4 regions of the Paenibacillus sp. CFBP 13594 genome follow, and region 4 is predicted to be linked to each of the others. Evidence: riboswitches for the same ligand, from Rfam matches in the RefSeq annotation. Region 4 holds a riboswitch; each other region holds the start of a gene.
What was found. A riboswitch is a leader RNA that binds a small molecule or an ion and turns the genes downstream of it on or off. The one in region 4 is predicted to bind cyclic di-AMP.
Positions count from the first base shown of each region.

Region 1: linked by a shared signal. The riboswitch ahead of IFU39_RS02480 (3D domain-containing protein) and the one ahead of IFU39_RS30825 (3D domain-containing protein) in region 4 are both predicted to bind cyclic di-AMP.
Region 2: linked by a shared signal. The riboswitch ahead of IFU39_RS10160 (C40 family peptidase) and the one ahead of IFU39_RS30825 (3D domain-containing protein) in region 4 are both predicted to bind cyclic di-AMP.
Region 3: linked by a shared signal. The riboswitch ahead of IFU39_RS13635 (hypothetical protein) and the one ahead of IFU39_RS30825 (3D domain-containing protein) in region 4 are both predicted to bind cyclic di-AMP.

Region 1 covers NZ_JACYVQ010000001.1:516,767-521,164, reverse strand. The annotation lists gene IFU39_RS02485 (polysaccharide deacetylase family protein) at 130-921, shown strand; gene IFU39_RS02480 (3D domain-containing protein) at 1,029-1,703, opposite strand; cyclic di-AMP (ydaO/yuaA leader) riboswitch at 1,706-1,902, opposite strand; gene IFU39_RS02475 (amino acid ABC transporter ATP-binding protein) at 2,124-2,846, opposite strand; gene IFU39_RS02470 (ABC transporter substrate-binding protein/permease) at 2,833-4,269, opposite strand.
Region 2 covers NZ_JACYVQ010000002.1:613,425-617,822, forward strand. The annotation lists gene IFU39_RS10145 (carbohydrate-binding protein) at 1-687, shown strand, start outside; tRNA gene IFU39_RS10150 (tRNA-Leu) at 826-909, opposite strand; gene pelA (pectate lyase) at 1,083-2,036, opposite strand; cyclic di-AMP (ydaO/yuaA leader) riboswitch at 2,444-2,575, shown strand; gene IFU39_RS10160 (C40 family peptidase) at 2,581-3,045, shown strand; gene IFU39_RS10165 (carboxymuconolactone decarboxylase family protein) at 3,121-3,450, opposite strand; gene IFU39_RS10170 (hypothetical protein) at 3,594-3,812, opposite strand; gene IFU39_RS10175 (hypothetical protein) at 3,932-4,261, opposite strand; gene IFU39_RS10180 (xanthine phosphoribosyltransferase) at 4,359-4,398, opposite strand, start outside.
Region 3 covers NZ_JACYVQ010000003.1:630,439-634,836, forward strand. The annotation lists tRNA gene IFU39_RS13625 (tRNA-Leu) at 266-348, shown strand; gene IFU39_RS13630 (glutathione peroxidase) at 497-976, opposite strand; cyclic di-AMP (ydaO/yuaA leader) riboswitch at 1,348-1,523, shown strand; gene IFU39_RS13635 (hypothetical protein) at 1,642-2,037, shown strand; gene IFU39_RS13640 (HAD family hydrolase) at 2,165-2,848, shown strand; gene IFU39_RS13645 (Nramp family divalent metal transporter) at 2,991-4,286, opposite strand.
Region 4 covers NZ_JACYVQ010000017.1:13,572-17,969, forward strand. The annotation lists gene IFU39_RS30815 (HD domain-containing protein) at 1-706, shown strand, start outside; gene IFU39_RS30820 (TatD family hydrolase) at 1,039-1,809, shown strand; cyclic di-AMP (ydaO/yuaA leader) riboswitch at 2,051-2,304, shown strand; gene IFU39_RS30825 (3D domain-containing protein) at 2,578-3,762, shown strand; gene rnmV (ribonuclease M5) at 3,918-4,398, shown strand, end outside.

The sequences.
Region 1 (4,398 bases), on a different contig from region 4:
ATGTTATATATGGAGGAATTATGGCTGTCATGAGCTAAATCGGCAATGAAACTTCTCACACTGCGCATATTTTATGGAACCCCCGGGTATACCAAGGAGAACGTCATTTTGGAAAAGGAGGCCGATATTATGCGCGTACGCCTCATTATGCTGATGGTTATCGTTATTTTTCTCGGAGGATATCATGCTCCAGTTTCAGCGCGGGATGTTTCAAGCCCGCCAAGTGAATCAGTATCAGGTTCGGATTCTGCGGAAGAAGAACAACTGACATTGGGACAGTTACGTCAAAAATATGCCGACACGTTCAAAACCAATGGTCCTTCAACCAAGAAGGTTGCACTGACTTTCGATGATGTACCTGATCCACGGTTTACTCCACAAGTACTGGATGTATTGAAGAAATACAATGTCAGAGCTACATTCTTCATCGTGGGTAGTCGTGCTGAGAAACATCCGGATCTTGTGAAACGCATCATCAAGGAAGGGCATATGGTTGGTAATCACAGCTACAATCATCCTGAATTCAGTAAGCTGTCGATGAATGCCTTTCGCAAACAAATTTTACATACCGGGGATATTATTCGACGTTTGGCGGGATATACGCCCAAGATGATTCGGCCGCCTTATGGAGACATTAATGAAGAACAGCTGAGATGGGCTGCCAAACAACACTATAGCATTGTGAACTGGAACGTAGACTCCCTGGACTGGAAAGGCCTTTCAAAGGAACAGGTGAAAGATAATATTCTTTCTGCTGTAAAACCCGGCTCCATCGTTTTGCAACATGCTGGAGGCGGTGTAGGATCAAACCTGAACGGCACGGTTGAGGCTTTGCCTGAAATCATTGAAGAATTGCGTAATCGGGGATATGAACTGGTCACCTTGGACGAAATGTTGGGATTGCCAAAGGCCAAAGATTAGGATGACCGTGATACCAAATAATGAGAATATTAAAAGGGTGCTGTTCAATCGCGAATTAGCGACTGGCAGACACCCTGTTTGAATTCATTTTAAATGTTATTTTCTCTCTACTTCAGAATGTACAGCTCAATATCCTGAAAACCAAATGAGCTTACAGACTGTTTGCTACCCGGGATAAAGATATCAATCCGGTGACCTTTGATTGCACCGCCCACATCTCGCGCTGTGGCTACAAAAGCCTGTTTTGGCAATCCTGGATGGCTATGACCAGTTACCAGTACTTTGGTTCCGAGTGGAATTACACTTGGATCAACTGCAATCGTGCCCAGTTCAAGATCATTTCCGAAATAATCGACTGCACCCCAGCCTCCATTTTCAGACGGATCTGCAGAGTATGCCGTTGCTTTTACGTTCACAGCTTTGCTGTAATCGAATGTTTTACCCCAGGCTTGAACAACTTTGTTATCTGCGTTAACGTCCAAGCTCGCTGTAGTAACAGTCTTCGCTTGGGTCTTGCTCTCCGCTGCCGCAGCGGCTGCTACATTGTTTGACTTACCGGGAATCGTAATTTTCAAACCACCATAAATGTTGTAAGGCGAAATGTCGTTGTTTGCTTTAACTAACGTGTTAATTGCTACTCCGTATTGTTTCGATAAGGTGTAGAAGGTATCCCCCTCTTTGGCCACATGAACTGAATCGGCGTGAGCCGGAACGGCTTGAATGAGCATTGCTGTTGTCATTAATGCTACTGCTGTTTTGGCTATACGTTTCTTGTTAATCATGGTCTTCCTCCCTCATTGTGCCTGCGAAGTTAGTTGTCGGATTCGGATGAGGAGCCCATCCTATAGGTTCATCATTACATTTGAAACGATATGTACCCCTAATTCACCCCAAGCAGTGTGCTGTAGATCTTCCCCCTGCACAATCTGCATCGTTACATCCCCCGCACTCCCTGTCCGGAAGTTTCGGCAGAGTTCAATATATCACAATTTTGTAACCTGAACTTGTAGTAATTCTTACCAAATGGTTTTAACATGTGTAAGCACGTGTAAGAATACTGAATACTCTAAAACTGTTGGGCGAGATGTCCCCTATATATTTGGTAACAGAATAGTTACTTTTCCGAATCCTATATTTGATTATTTTCAAACAAAAAATAGCGTCACCGACTCGAGGTCAGTAACGCTATTTAATCACTTCATTTAGAGTACTTTCGCAAGAAAATCACGTGTACGTGAATTTTTCGGTGCTCCAAACACCTCATCAGGTGTTCCCTCTTCCACAATAACCCCGCCATCCATGAACAGGATCCGGTCTCCCACTTCACGTGCAAAACCCATCTCATGGGTTACGATGACCATCGTCATCCCGCCTTCTGCAAGACGTTTCATGACATCCAGTACCTCACCGACCATCTCGGGGTCCAATGCCGACGTAGGCTCGTCAAACAGCATGACATGAGGCTGCATGGCCAATGCTCTAGCAATGGCGATCCGCTGCTTCTGTCCACCGGACAGCTGATTCGGGAATGTATCTTTTTTATCATACAAGCCCACGGTATTAAGCAAATCAGCAGCAATCTTCTCCGCTTCCAGAGTAGATTGTTTCTTCACTTTAATCGGAGCGATCGTGATATTTTGCTCTACCGTTTTGTGTGGGAACAGGTTGAAGTGCTGGAACACCATGCCCATTTTCTCACGAGTTGCGTTGATGTTATGCTTGGGGTCCGTGATTGACACGCCTTCAAAATCAATCTCTCCTGAGGTAGGCTGTTCCAGTAGGTTCAAACAACGCAAGAATGTACTTTTACCTGAACCGGAAGGACCGATGACCACGACAACCTCACCTTTGCCAATCGTCACGTTTATGCCCTTAAGCACATCGTTATTACCATAAGATTTGTGTAATTGTCTAACGTCTATCACTTGCACTCAACTTCCTTTCCAGTCGTCCCAGCAGCTTGGACAAAATGAACGTCATTACAAAGTAGATGGCTGCTGCAATCAAAAATGGACTCAATCCTTGGTACGTAATGTTTTTGACAACACTTGCCTGATACATAATATCCACCATACCGATAACGGAGATAATGGAGGATTCTTTAATGATAGTTATGAATTCATTACCAATCGCTGGTAATACAGCTTTGAAGGCTTGTGGCAATATGATATAACGCATCGCGGCGCCTCTTCCCATACCTAATGAACGCGCTGCCTCCAACTGACCACGATCCACACCTTGGATACCCGCACGGAAAATCTCCGCCAGATAGGCACCACTGTTGATTGAAAGTGTAATGATACCTGCCTGAAGTGCAGTGAAGTTAATGCCAAAGCTCAGGGAAAAACCATAGTAAATAATCATCAATTGTACCAGCATCGGTGTGCCACGGATCACTTCAACGTAAGCTGTACCGATCCAGCGCAAGATTGCAGCGTCATGCAAACGGAACAAACAGATGATCAATCCGATAATTACCCCGAAGATAACCCCGAGTGCAGACAACAGAAGTGTGTATCCTACACCTGTAGCATAGAAACTTTTGTACTCCCAGAACACTTGGAAAATATTTTGTGATTTGTTCGCTTTATCCGCCATCAAGAGGCTGGCGTCCGTCACCATCTGATTGATTTTATCTTCACTTTTCAATCGCTCCAGTGTTCCATTTACTGCAGCTAGCAGCTCGGTATTACCTTTGCGAATCCCGATTGCCGCTTCTGCTTGCTCTTCGTCCGGAACAGCAGCAGCAAGTCCAATAATATCGTCCAGATAACCTGCAGCAACGGTATCTTCAACGATTGCCGCGTCAATGCGTTTTGTTTGCAGTTGAAGCACAATATCCGAGATTTTATCAAGCGCAGTAAGCTTCGCTCCTGGAATACTCTGTCCGATCGTTTCCTGAATGGAGCCTTTCTGAACGCCAATTTTCGCATTTTCAAGTTCTGCCATGGTTGGATATTTGTCTTTATCCACATTGCGAACCATGATCACTTGTTTTGATTTATAATAGGTGTCGGAAAAATCGATACTTTTCTTCCGCTCATCCGTCGGCGTCATACCTGAAATTACCAGATCAACACGCCCGCTCTGCAATGAAGGCAGAAGACCGTCGAAGCCCATATCCTCAATCACAAGTTCTGCGCCAAGATCTTTGGCAATCTCTTTGGCGATCTCAATATCAAAACCGACGATTTCATCTTTGCCATTAATCACTTTATGGAATTCATAGGGTGCAAAATCGGCACTTGTACCGAGCACCAGCTTTTTACTGCTTGAATTGTCTGTAGTCCCACTTGCAAGTGCCACAGGAACGGCAGTTGTCAGCAGAACGACAAAGGTCAGCAGCATTATGGTGTAACGACTTATTAATTTCAACCTTGTTCTCTCCCCTTACAATACTTTGTATGCTTCTCATGTTGATGACTGAGTCATTATAAAGTACAATGCATGATTATGCAATGCATTTTGGCATTACAA
Region 2 (4,398 bases), on a different contig from region 4:
GTCGATGCAACGAAAAATCCGGATACAAACACATTTGTTTCTGCCTACAAAGGGGATAACAAGGTCGTTGTCGTAGCAATTAACCGTGGAACTTCGGCAACAAGCCAAAAATTCGTTCTGCAGAATGGTAATGCCTCCACGGTGTCTTCTTGGGTTACGGACAGCAGTCGTAACCTGGCAAGCGGGGCCTCGCTTAACGTATCCAATGGGGCCTTCTCGGCACAGCTCCCGGCTCAGAGCGTAACAACGTTTGTTGCCAACATTACTGGCGGGAATAACGGCGGAAATACAGGCAGCGGCACTACTTATGAAGCCGAGACCGGAACAACTCTTACGGATGCTACCATTGAAACGATCTACCCTGGTTACACTGGCTCCGGGTATGTTAACTTCAATGCGATGACTGGTTCAGCCATTCAATGGAACGGTATTAATAACACAATTACAGGTACTAAAAACGTAAAGTTTCGTTATGCGCTGGAAAGCGGAACCCGTAACCTCGACATTTTTGTGAACGGAACCAAAGTCATTAGCAACGACCCCTTTCCGGCAACGGGAAGCTGGTCCACTTGGGTTGAAAAAACAATACAGGTCCCCATGAACACGGGGACCAATACATTGAAAGTGGTTACCACTGGATCGGAAGGACCAAATATTGACAGCGTTAATGTTACCGCAGCACAATAAACGTTCCGTATGGCTGATGGAAGACATTTGCTGTACGTGCAGCTAAACACTAACCTGTTGGATACTAAATCTAGTGTTATATCAAAAAATGCAAAAAAAGACTCCTTAAGCTAACGCTTAAGGAGTCTTTTTATTAGATGCGGTCGAGAGGACTCGAACCTCCACGGGGGTTAGCCCACACGGACCTGAACCGTGCGCGTCTGCCAATTCCGCCACGACCGCATATTGTATCTCCGTGATCAATATCGGCGACAAGAAGTAATATATCATGTGGAATCTATCATGTCAACACTGAAAATAATAACAATAAAGCCCGAACCAGACGTCCATGTCGATTCAGGCTTTACCTTTAACTACTAAGAGTTTGGTTCATTAAAACGGAAGCATACTACAATTTACAGCTTGGAAGGCCAGTTGCCATACCATGCATACCCGCCTCTTCTTTCTTTATCAATATCACTTAATTTGTATTTAACTACCCCGTCACGACCAATAAAGATTGGTTTATCTGTTCCTATCTCATAGAAGCGTGCCCAAATTGGTGCAGCTTTGGAATCAGCGATAATTTTACTATCTCCATTAGCTCTTTCATATTTGTACCCCGTAATTTTCACCTTGTTAAACCAAGCCTCCGCTCCTTTAATGGATGCGGTAATTTTAGCGTTAGCAGATCTGGTTTTCAGAAATTTAACAATCGTTACACTCTCTCCAGCTGTCAGCGATGGCACTTCGTAGATTCTTGCGCTCGCTGGTTTAAGGGAACTGGAATCATGTTGTTGTCCCCAAGCTGTCAGCTTACCACCTGAAACGACCTGTGTATTCAAAATCGCCTCCACACCTTTGGCAACTGAATTTTTACTACGGTTAGCAAGTGTGCTGTCTATAAACGAGAAATCACCTTTGCGTGCTGCTACTTCATCCAGCATGATCATTACGTTAATCATGGCATCATCATTGTAAGTGATATGCTTGTGATATCCGGAGCTTTGGTAAACTTGTGGCCATCCGCCGTTTGAATACTGCATGTTGATCAAAAAGTTAATCCCTTTGATTGCAGCTGTGGAGTATCGGGGATCATTCGTCTTTTTAAATTCCTTCGCCAATCTTCTAATTTCTGAGTATGTAGCCTTGTTGTCTATCGTGGACTTCGCCCACTCTCCACTTGTCTGTTTATAATCTTTTCTCCAACCTCCATCCGGGAGCTGGTTCTTCAAAATATCAGAAATACTCGCTGTAGTACCTGAAGCATCCGCAGCAGATACCGTCCCTACAGGGAGAACTGCCATTCCAACTGCTGAGAACACCATCGTACATGCCAGGACAAAAGTAATTATTTTCTTTGCTTTCAAATGTAACACTCTCCTATGTTCGTTTTTATAAATCTTCCACTTCTACTTTACTTATGAAACGCGTAATTATCGCATAATAAAATCAATTTTAATCCAATATGTGGATTGGATAATCAGATAATATGCAAAAAATCGATTTTTGTCAATATATGCAACTTAATGAATATAATCTCTCTAATTCTACATAACGGGATAGTTCTTTTAACTCATGACAAACCTATTTATTTATCCAAATTCGTCTTAAACGAACCAATAATGACGTTTTTGTCATGAATGGTACCCAAACTTGATCCCTTCTTTCATATAAAAACCTTAATTCCGCTAACATTGAGGTATTACGAAGGGTTTTAAATGGGTTTGACAATTACGCATTTATGCAATATAGTTTCAAATAGTTACAAAAACTTAATTATTCATTGCCGAGTTTCATGTTTGAAAACGGGGGAACCAATTTGGGTGAATTATTCTTATACATAGGAAATATAGGGAACCTTCTACCGAACCCTTAGCTAACTCCGTAGGCATCGAAGGGAGAACATTGATTTTGAAAAAACTGATTATCTCCATTTTTGGAGCAGCTGTATTATTTACATCCGGGGCAACAAGCACAGAGGCAAGCAGTATCAACTCCGTAGTGAACAACATGACAGGTATTCCTTACAAATGGGGTGGCACGACTGTAGCCGGCTTCGACTGTTCTGGTTTTATGAGATATCTTTTCAACAAATACAGCATTGAATTGCCACGTACTTCTCAGCAGCAAGCCAAAGCAGGTACGCCAGTATCCAAGAGCAATGTTCGGACAGGTGATCTGGTGTTCTTTAATACAACAGGCAAAGGCATTTCACATACAGGTGTATATATCGGCGGCGGACAATTCGCTCATGCCTCCAGCAGTAAAGGTGTAAGCATCACGAAGTTATCGAATCCATACTTCAATGATCGTTACGTAACAGCACGTCGGGTAACTGGACAGTTTATGTATGATAAAATGTTAGGTAAAATGTAATTCACATACAAAAAGGCATCGGTTATTAACCGGATGCCTTTTTTGTACTTAGAAAAATGTATGTTGCATCGCTTACTAATTCAGCGCCTTCTGCACTCGCATCGCACCCTGAGAGAGGGCATGTCCTCCTCCAACAGCTCCGGCCACCGCAACGGTCTCCATAATCTCCTGATCTGTTGCTCCCTTGGCACGGGCTTCTTCTACATGGTAGAAGGTACATACCTCATTGTTGGCGAATAATCCAATCCCAAGCGCAATTAGCTGTTTTGTCTTGGCATCAATCACGCCAGGTTGGAAACATTCTCCGGTAAACTCATGATACGACTTCACCACACCTGGCAGTACATCGCTTAATGCTCCAATCTGATCCTTGTAGGCATGAACTTTATCATTCATCAATGTCATGGCTTGTAGCACACCCTCTCGGCTTATAGTTACAGATCTTCCTCACTGTACCTATCTTCTCTCCCGAGTGAGCCAATTATGCCAAGATATCATGGTAATTCCAAACATTTAAACGCTCATGGCTCTGCCATAATCATAAGCTATTACTCACTAAGTGGACTCTGGCGCGGCTCGCTGAACAGCTGATATTTGTAACTGCGATCCAGCTTAACTACACGTCGATTCTGACGTCGGATAAGTACCTGCTCGCCATCCCAGGCAACAACAATCCCGGTTACATCGTTCGATTCCAGCTCGTCCCGTACTACTCTAACTTTCTCACCTGACAGACGCAGGGCGTCCAATTCTGTATCACTAATCATTCGCATGGCTCCTATATTCCAAATTTATTTACAAAAAGAGACCTAAATGAAATGTCATTTAGGTCTCACGTGACTGTATTAGACTGTCATGTCATTCGAAATTATGTCCCGACTGAAAGTTACCGCTGCGCGTGCTCTTTGCTGTCGTTCTTCTCGAACCAAAAATCAAGCACTTTGGCGGACATCACACGTTCTTCAAGGTACTCCACTTGATGCGGTGTAAATTGTTCTTTCCAAGAGAAGGACAACTCTTCGCACAAGCCTACAATCGTCAGTAATTCTGACCAGGCAACATAGCGTTTGTACCAGAAAAATTGAGGATGTTCAATCATATAGGGATAAAGGTCATCGAATTCCGTATGTTTACAATCTAGGGCACGTTCAAAATGAACTTTCGATTCCGCCAGCTTATCATTAAAAAATTGTTCTGTTGCCGGTTGGTTCCCCATGGTGTTGCCTCCTCTCCCTAACATAACCCCATTATAAATGAAATCGGCGGTCATGCAAAGGCATAGTTCAAAAAATAGGCCCTATTCCTTTAAAATGTCACATTTCGTTATCGTCAAATTGTACTGTTCCATCGTTC
Region 3 (4,398 bases), on a different contig from region 4:
TTTATATAACTTAATGTGTTATTTATGTGGTGGAGTGCAGGGAGAACTATTATAGAAGGAAGGACTATATATAAATGAATCAACAAGATCGGCTCTTACCGAAAAAGAGGAGATCAAATCTAATAATATGCAGTTCATGGGTAAAGATGACGAGATTATGCGATTTTTGATGAAAATGCCTAGCTGAAAAAGTAGTATTAAAAAATACTTTACTTTTAGTTCTGAACCCGGTATAATCAATTCTGTTGCCGATTATTTACGACATGCGGTCGTGGTGGAATGGCAGACACGCTATCTTGAGGGGGTAGTGGGCGTATGCCCGTGGAGGTTCGAGTCCTCTCGACCGCATCATATGAACGATGAAGAAGAAGCTTTCCGTTATTGGAAAGCTTCTTTTTTTGTCTTTTTCGAACAGTATGACATCTGGGTTGAGAAAAAAAGCCATCCATTACCGGGGCAATGGTGCTCTACCTTACGGCTACGGGTGGCCTGTGTATTATTTTTGAAGTAAGTTCTTGATATCTTCTTCAATCTTGTCCGGTGTTGTTTTGGGAGCATAACGTTTCAGTACCTGTCCGTTCTGATCCACAAGGAATTTGGTGAAGTTCCATTTGATTGCTTTGGAGCCGAGCAGGCCAGGAGCTTCTGTGCTAAGGTGTTGGAAAAGAGGGTGAGCGCTTGAGCCGTTCACATCAATTTTCTCAAACATTGGGAAGCTTACGCCATAATTCATCTGACAGAACTCGGCAATATCGTCGGAAGATCCTTTTTCCTGTGCAAACTGGTTGCTTGGGAAACCAAGAACTTCAAATGGAGCATCTTGAAACTTGTCTTGCAGTTCTTGCAGACCTTTGAATTGAGGAGTAAGGCCGCATGAGCTTGCCGTATTCACAATCAGGAGCACTTTGTCACGGTAGTCGGACATTTCAACTTCTTGACCGCGAAGGGTATTCACTTTGTAATCGTAGACTGTCATCTAAATCGCCTCCATTTATTTACTCTTATATCTTCTATTATATTGGCTACAATTAAATATTGCAAAACTAATGTGGTGTTAATAGCATCAAAACAGGCAAGTTGTGCAGAATACGTGAATGAATTGCGAAGTGATTTTCGTCAGAGTGAGAATTAGATAGCCTTGAAGAGGTGGATAGAGTATAACCTTATTGTAAGCGTTATTATAAACGAGTATTGGCAAAAATCTGCCGATTTGGTGATCTGTAAGGACTTTACACCGTCATGGCGGGGGTGTATGATTCATAACGTAATTTCAATTTAAACTAAATTGTACTTGAAAAACGAAACAAACGATAATATCGCTCGATCTTACCTTAAGATATACGAACGATGTTTTAATCGCTGAGTTTCCATTCATTGATGAATGGGAAACGGGGGAACCAACGGAATGCGCTGTCCAGGACAGTGGGCATTCATGGGGTGAATTTTCCGGTGACAGCCGGAAATAGGGCGACTCTCGCGCCCGAATCCGTCAGCTAACCTCGTAAGCGTTAAAGGGAGAGGCAACAAGCCGTACGCTGGTTCATGGTGTTTTCGCCATGGGTTATTTAAGAAGCGTTCGGGAGGCCTTGGTCCCCCACGCTTCTTTTTTGTTGTCTTTTCACGCCAAGGGAGGAACGAATGATGGATACTGAGATGATTTTAGTGACTGCTCCAAATGAAGCAGGACGCAAATTTATTAAATTGCTGATGTACAAAAAAATGCCGTTTGCCGTTCTAACCAACAGTGCAGGGGAAGAGCGCAGACTCCGTAGAATCGGAGTAGAACATGTCATTCGCATGAATACAGCTGCAGCTCAAAAATGGTTTTTGCCGCAGGGCAGCGTAGGTAACGTGTTTATTTTCGAGAACAGCCTGAATCTGACCTGTCGTTATTTACAGATCTGTCGTTCATGGACTTCGAAATCCCTGTGCGTGATTACGGAGCAGAGTCATCCTAAGGGCATCTATCGGGGCATGGGCGCAGACCGGATTGTATATTCGCTCAATGGGGAAGTTGGCTTTCTCCTCAATGGTTAATGCCATAGCTTGTGATTGCTCAGGTGTAAGGTGCCTGTTATAATTGAATGTATCGATAAACGGAAGTTTGAGGAGACTCATGCGTGATGGTGAGTCTTCTTTTTTATGCTTACAAGGAGGAATTGGTGTGCCGGATGTAGGTGGATTGAAATGGTTGTTTTTTGATGTTGGAGATACGCTGGTGGATGAATGGGAGCCGGTTGATGATATTATCGGACAGTTCGTCCGTGAAGCTTGTGCTTTGGGGTATCCGGTGACAATTGAGGCGGTACGCGAACTGTTTGCGAACTGTTACCGAAAATATGAGCAATGGCCTATGAGAGTGGCGATTCGCACATTCGTTGAAGACGAGGGACACCAAAAACAGATTCAGGACAAGCTGAAATTTCAAAAAGATCTTGAACATCCTTTTCCTTCAGCGGATTCCGTTCTTCAGCAGTTGTCACGGTATTATCGCATTGGCATTATTGCCAATCAGAGTCCTGGAACGGAAGAGAGACTGGAGAGCTACGGCTTGCGGAAGTATGTTGATGTTCTGGCGTGTTCGGCTGAAGAAGGAGTGTCCAAGCCAGACCCTGAGTTATACGCTGTGGCCTTGAAGCAGGCTGGTTGTGAACCGGAGGAAGCCGTCATGATCGGTGATCGGATTGATAACGACATTATACCTGCTCGGAAGCTGGGCATGCGTACGATTCGAATTATGCAGGGTTACGGAAGATTCCAGCCAGAACTATCGGATGACAAACGTGCGGATTGGACTGTGGATTCATTGGATCAACTCCTGCCGTTACTGATGCCAAATCAGAATTAGATTCAGATGGTTATTTATTGGAGTATGAGTTTTATTATAAAAGGAAACATGTTGCTGTATTGCAACAATAAAGGCTGATCAACTTGGGTATAGAATACCGGAGTTGATCAGCCTTTTTAGGATTTAGTCGATAAGAACGAGATTAGAATAACCGAATCGTCTGAATGATCAGATATACATTCAGCACAACGATAATCGCGGCAATGACCCATGAGATGATTTTGAGCCACAATTTGTTGGCGAATGCACCCATGCTTTTTTTATCACTTGTGAACAACACCAGGGGAATCACAGCAAAGGGCAGTTGAAGCGACAGCACGACCTGGCTCAAAATGAGCAGTTCTTCTGTGCCATGTTCTCCTGCAATGGCTGTCACAATTACCGCCGGGATGATGGCGATCAGACGTGTGACCAGTCTGCGCAGCCAAGCCGGAATTCGAATGTTCAGGAAACCTTCCATAACGATCTGCCCAGCGAGTGTACCTGTAAGGGTAGAGTTCTGACCTGATGCTAGCAGCGCCACACCGAACAGAATACTTGCAACCGTAGTACCCAATAGAGGTGTCAGCAGATGATAGGCATCTGCGATCTCGGCAACCTGCGTCATACCAGCACTGTGGAATACAGCAGCAGATACAATCAGGATGGCCGCATTGATGAACAAAGCCAGTGTCAACGCGATTGTAGAATCCATGGTCGAGTACCGAATAGCTTCTTTTTTGCCCTGTGGGGTCTGTTCGATCTGACGGGTCTGCACAATGGAAGAATGCAGATACAGATTATGCGGCATCACAGTTGCTCCAATAATACCAATAGCGATATAGAGCATGGCCGGGTTTTGCAAAATCTCAACATTTGGTACAAAACCATGGAGAACACCGCCCATATCGGGTTTCGCCAGGAAGAGGTCAATCCCGAAGCAGAGGGCAATGGTCGCCATTAGCAGAATGACGAGTGTTTCCAAAGCGCGGAAACCTTTGTTTTGCAGTACAAGAATCAGGAGTACATCAACTGCGGTGATAATAACGCCATATAACATGGGGATGTTAAATAACAGCTTTAATGCGATAGCAGAACCTATGACCTCAGCCAGATCGGTAGCTGCAATGGCGAGTTCACACAGAATCCATAACATCACGACAACAGGCATGCTGAATCGTTCACGACAGGCTTGAGCCAGATCCCGTCCAGTGACGATACCGAGTTTGCCAGCCAGCGACTGAAGGACAACGGCCATCAGGTTCGATAACAGGATAACGGATAACAAGGTGTACCCGAACTGCGAGCCGCCTGCGATATCTGTTGCCCAGTTCCCGGGGTCCATGTAACCTACGGCAACGAGGTATCCTGGGCCTACAAAGGCGAGGAATTTCTTCCACCATGACGCATTCTGCGGAACTTTCATGGAACTATGTGCTTCTCCAAGGGAAGGGGCCATGCCCGCAGTAGACAATGATTCTCTTGAAGGAGCGTTGAACGGATTTTTTTTACTCATACGATAATCACCTGACTTTGAATTATTGATTTGGAAATATTGTTGCGGAAAAATC
Region 4 (4,398 bases):
CCTTGATCGTATCCTTCGGATGCTGCGTCCTTATCATGGGCGGATTGTAGTCAAGGAGTCAGGCATGCATGCTGTGGAGGATTACCTCATGTCTCGGTACCAGATGTATTGGCAGATTTACTTCCATCCGGTAACTCGTAGTTCTGAAATTATATTGCGGCAAATATTCAAGCGAGCAAAAACACTCATACAGCATGGTTTTCAATTTCGCTTCATGATTGATCCACTCCCTCAATTATTTGGAGGAGAATTATCCGTAGATGAATATTTGCAGTTGGATGAAGCCTTAATTCAGACGGCATTTACACAGTGGCGAAAGGAGGACGATACTGTTCTAAGTGAGTTATGCGAACGTTTTATGGATCGCAAGTTATATAAGTATGTAGAGCTTGAACAGGTCGACTTGACAATGATGGAAGAGATTCGGGAAGCTTTTGTACAGGCTGGTCTCGATCCCGAATATGATCTTGAAATTGATTTTCCCTCGGATAATCCGTATGATGTGTTTCGTCCGGATGAATCCACAGATAAGCAGATTCTTCTTCTGGATCGACAGGACAATTTACGTGAGTTGTCAGAAGTATCTGACATTGTCCGTTCCATCAGTGGGCTTCACCGAGGGAAACATCATTTGTATTACCCGCAAAACAAGGTGGATGCGATTATTCACGAATTACCGTCACATATACGCCCCTATTTCTTGTAATCGTGTGGGTATAATCCGATGAAGAATTTCGATATCAAAACACTTTCTAAAAGAGCTATTTTTCATGATACAGTAATCTGCTTTAATGGGGCGTATATGTAGATCGACATAATTTTGTAAATGCAAGCAGGGAGAATAAGCACAAATAGCAATATATAGATCAGAATATCCGTATATCTTCTATATATTGTAGTTGTGAAGAAACAAACGTAATGATGTAATACACAGATACCCAAAATGTTTTATGTATGAGTCATTGAATTATTGAATTTTACAAATGTGATTTTGAAAAAGAAGATAGTCGTTATTTCGACATGAAGGGAGATACAGACATGATGCTGTTCGACACACATACACATCTGGATGCACCACAATTCGACGAGGACCGCGAGGACATGATTCAGCGTGCTGTGGATGCAGGAGTTGGTCGCATGATCAACATTGGTTTTAACCGGGAGACAATTCCAACCACAATGAAACTCGCTGAAACATATGACTTTATATATGCAGCTGTAGGGTGGCATCCCGTAGATGCGATCACAATGCAGGACGGCGATTTGGAGTGGATTGCATCTTTATGCAAACATGAAAAAGTGGTTGCGATCGGTGAGATTGGATTGGATTATCATTGGGATACATCACCAAAAGAAATACAGCATCGCGTATTACGACAACAAATTGCTTTGGCGCGTGAAGTAAACATGCCGATTGTCATCCATAATCGGGATGCACATGAGGATATCATAAGAATTTTGCGTGAAGAGAAAGCGGGTGAAGTTGGTGGTGTGATGCACTCGTTCTCGGGTAGCTGGGAAACAGCCAAAAGTTGTCTCGATATGGGCTTCCATCTCTCCTTCGGAGGACCGATCACATTCAAAAATGCAAAGCAGCCCAAAGAGGTGCTGGAGAAGGTTCCTATGGACCGGTTTTTCATTGAAACAGATGCTCCATATTTGACACCTCACCCTTATCGTGGAAAGCGAAATGAGACAGCGCATGTACGTCTGGTTGCAGAGGCAGCTGCGGAAATTAAAGGCATTTCGGTGGAGGAAATTGCTGCAATAACAACCAAAAATGCCATGGAACGATTTGGAATTCGTTAAAAAAACGAGCAAATGAGGCGAAAAAGGCAGGTAAGCGGAGGTAATTTGCTCTTTGATCCAAATAAATCAAGAATATTACAATATTTTAACCAAATATTCAGAAAAACGTACTTGATCAACGCTTTACAACATGCATCAAAACAGGATATCATCTTTTCAGTGAATTGTTGTGCGGAAAATTGGACAGATGTTCGGGGGATGAACAAAGGGACACTTTCCGATGAAACAACATTACTTTCATGAATCAGTCTCGCTGAGTCTCCGTTAACGGAGAGCGGGGGAACCAATAGGGCTTAAACATCGGTGTATTTGGCCGATGCGCAACGTTCGCTGACCCAAAAGCAGCGAAGGGATCTGCGAAGCCGTATTTGATTTCTTCTTTGGGTCTCGGGGTGAATTCAAGGGCGTCCGCCATGAGCGGGTGACCCAAGATAGGGCGGCTCTCTTTCGCCCGAACCCGACAGCTAACCTCGCAAGCGGAAAAAGAGAGGCAACCTCGTGCATGAATTTCCGATATTCAAAATCATTCGGAAGCCACGAAAGAGTTCCTCTTACACTCTTTCTTTGGCTTTTTTGTTTTTGAATAAAAGAAATATTGTCATCATACGGTAGGTATTCAGGAGGATGACATCATGTTGCGAAGATTGATTCATGGTGCAGAACCGGATTATGTTGGTCCAATCTGTGTTCTGTAGAAAATTTGGTATAGTCACGTCAAAGACATCATGCATTACTTTAGACGGCGAGGCTATGAAGGAGGACGGAGAAGTGGGCACATTCCAACCAGAAGAGACCCATGAGTCACGATCATCCAGTAAGTCTTTCGCGTTGCGGTGGAAGCATGAGAACATGCGTCAAATGGCATTGATCGCGATTTTCTCAATTGCGCTTACAATCATGATCTTGTTAGTCGTTTACGGTCAGGCCGGGAAACAAATTTCACTGGTTATTGATGGCAAAGCTCAGGTGGTAGAGACTCGTACAGGAATGCTTCAGGAAATGCTGGAGGAGCAGTCGATCACAGTCAGCCCTCACGATAAGGTATCCATGTCCATGAACGGGGCAATTACAGATGGAGACCGAATTGTTATTGAGCGGGCCGTTCCAGTTAACATTACGGCAGACGGAGACACCAAGACTCTGTATACAACGGATTCATCGGTAGAAGATGCAATTCAAAAATCAGGTATTCAAGTTGAAAGTAATGATAAAGTGTATCCGGCGCTTGGAACTGCGATCAAAGCGGAGATGAAGATCCGTGTAGTGCGCGTAACAAAGCGTACAGTCGAAGTAGAGCAACCGATCGCTTACAAAGTCATTAAAACGGCTGACCCTAGCTTGTACAAAGGGGATAACCGTGTCGTTGTGAACGGCAAAGAAGGCAAACTTGTGCAGCATATCGAAAAGGTATTTCAGGATGGAGAATTGGTCTCCAAAAAAATGGTCCGCAAATCTGTCGCGAATAATCGTGTAGATAAAGTGATCGCTGTCGGCACCAAAGCAAAACCGGTCGTGAAAGAACCTGAGATTCAGACCGTATCGGCTCAAACTTCAACAACCAAAAAGGCTACAACAACGAACTCGAAGAAAACATCTGCCTCGGGCAGCAAAGTGATTACCGTATCCGGGACTTCTTTTAAATACTCCAAAGTACTTAAAAATGTATCCATGACTGCCTACTCTTCTGAAGAGCCTGGCATTGGAACTAAAACAGCTTCCGGTACTCGTGTAACGGAAGGGCGCACCATTGCGGTTGATCCCAAAGTCATTCCAATTGGCTGGTGGGTATATATCGAAGGTCTGGGATTCCGTCGTGCGGAAGACACAGGCGGTGCGATTAAAGGGAACAAAATTGATGTGTATTATGACAGTGTGAAGCATGCCCTGAATTTTGGACGCAAGAAAGGCAAGACGGTCTACGTGATCGGTCCGGTGAAGCCGGAAGCGAACTAAAATCGTTTTACTTTGAAATGGGAATGCTATAAAATAGTTGCATGAATGATTCATGCGGAATATGCGGCGGAGGAGTCTGAATTCAGTCTCCCCCGCCGTTTGGCAGAGAAGAGGATATTCCTCTTCTTTTTGCGTTAGAAAGGAAGAAATGGAACATGATAAAAGAAGTCATTGTGGTGGAAGGCCGTGATGATACGGTAGCCATCCGTCGGGCCGTGGAAGCCGATACAATAGAAACAGGTGGATCAGCCATCAACCAACGCATTCTGAAGCGGATTGCGCTTGCTCAGGAGAGACGGGGAGTCATTGTACTGACAGATCCGGATCATGCCGGCGAACGCATTCGTAAAATTATTGCGAATAAGGTGCCTGGATGCAAGCATGCTTTCATTCCGGAAGCCGATGCAACGCGCAAAGGAGACATTGGGGTGGAGAATGCCTCACCAGAGGCGATCCGTCATGCTCTGGCGCGCGTACATACATCATACGAAGGTGCTCCGAGTCTGATCGATTGGGAGGACCTGATCGCGGCAGGACTTATCGTGCATCCGCAGGCTGCTGCACGTCGCATGGAGATGGGCAATCTGCTGGGCATCGGTTATTGTAACGGTAAGCAGTTCCACAAACGTCTCAGTG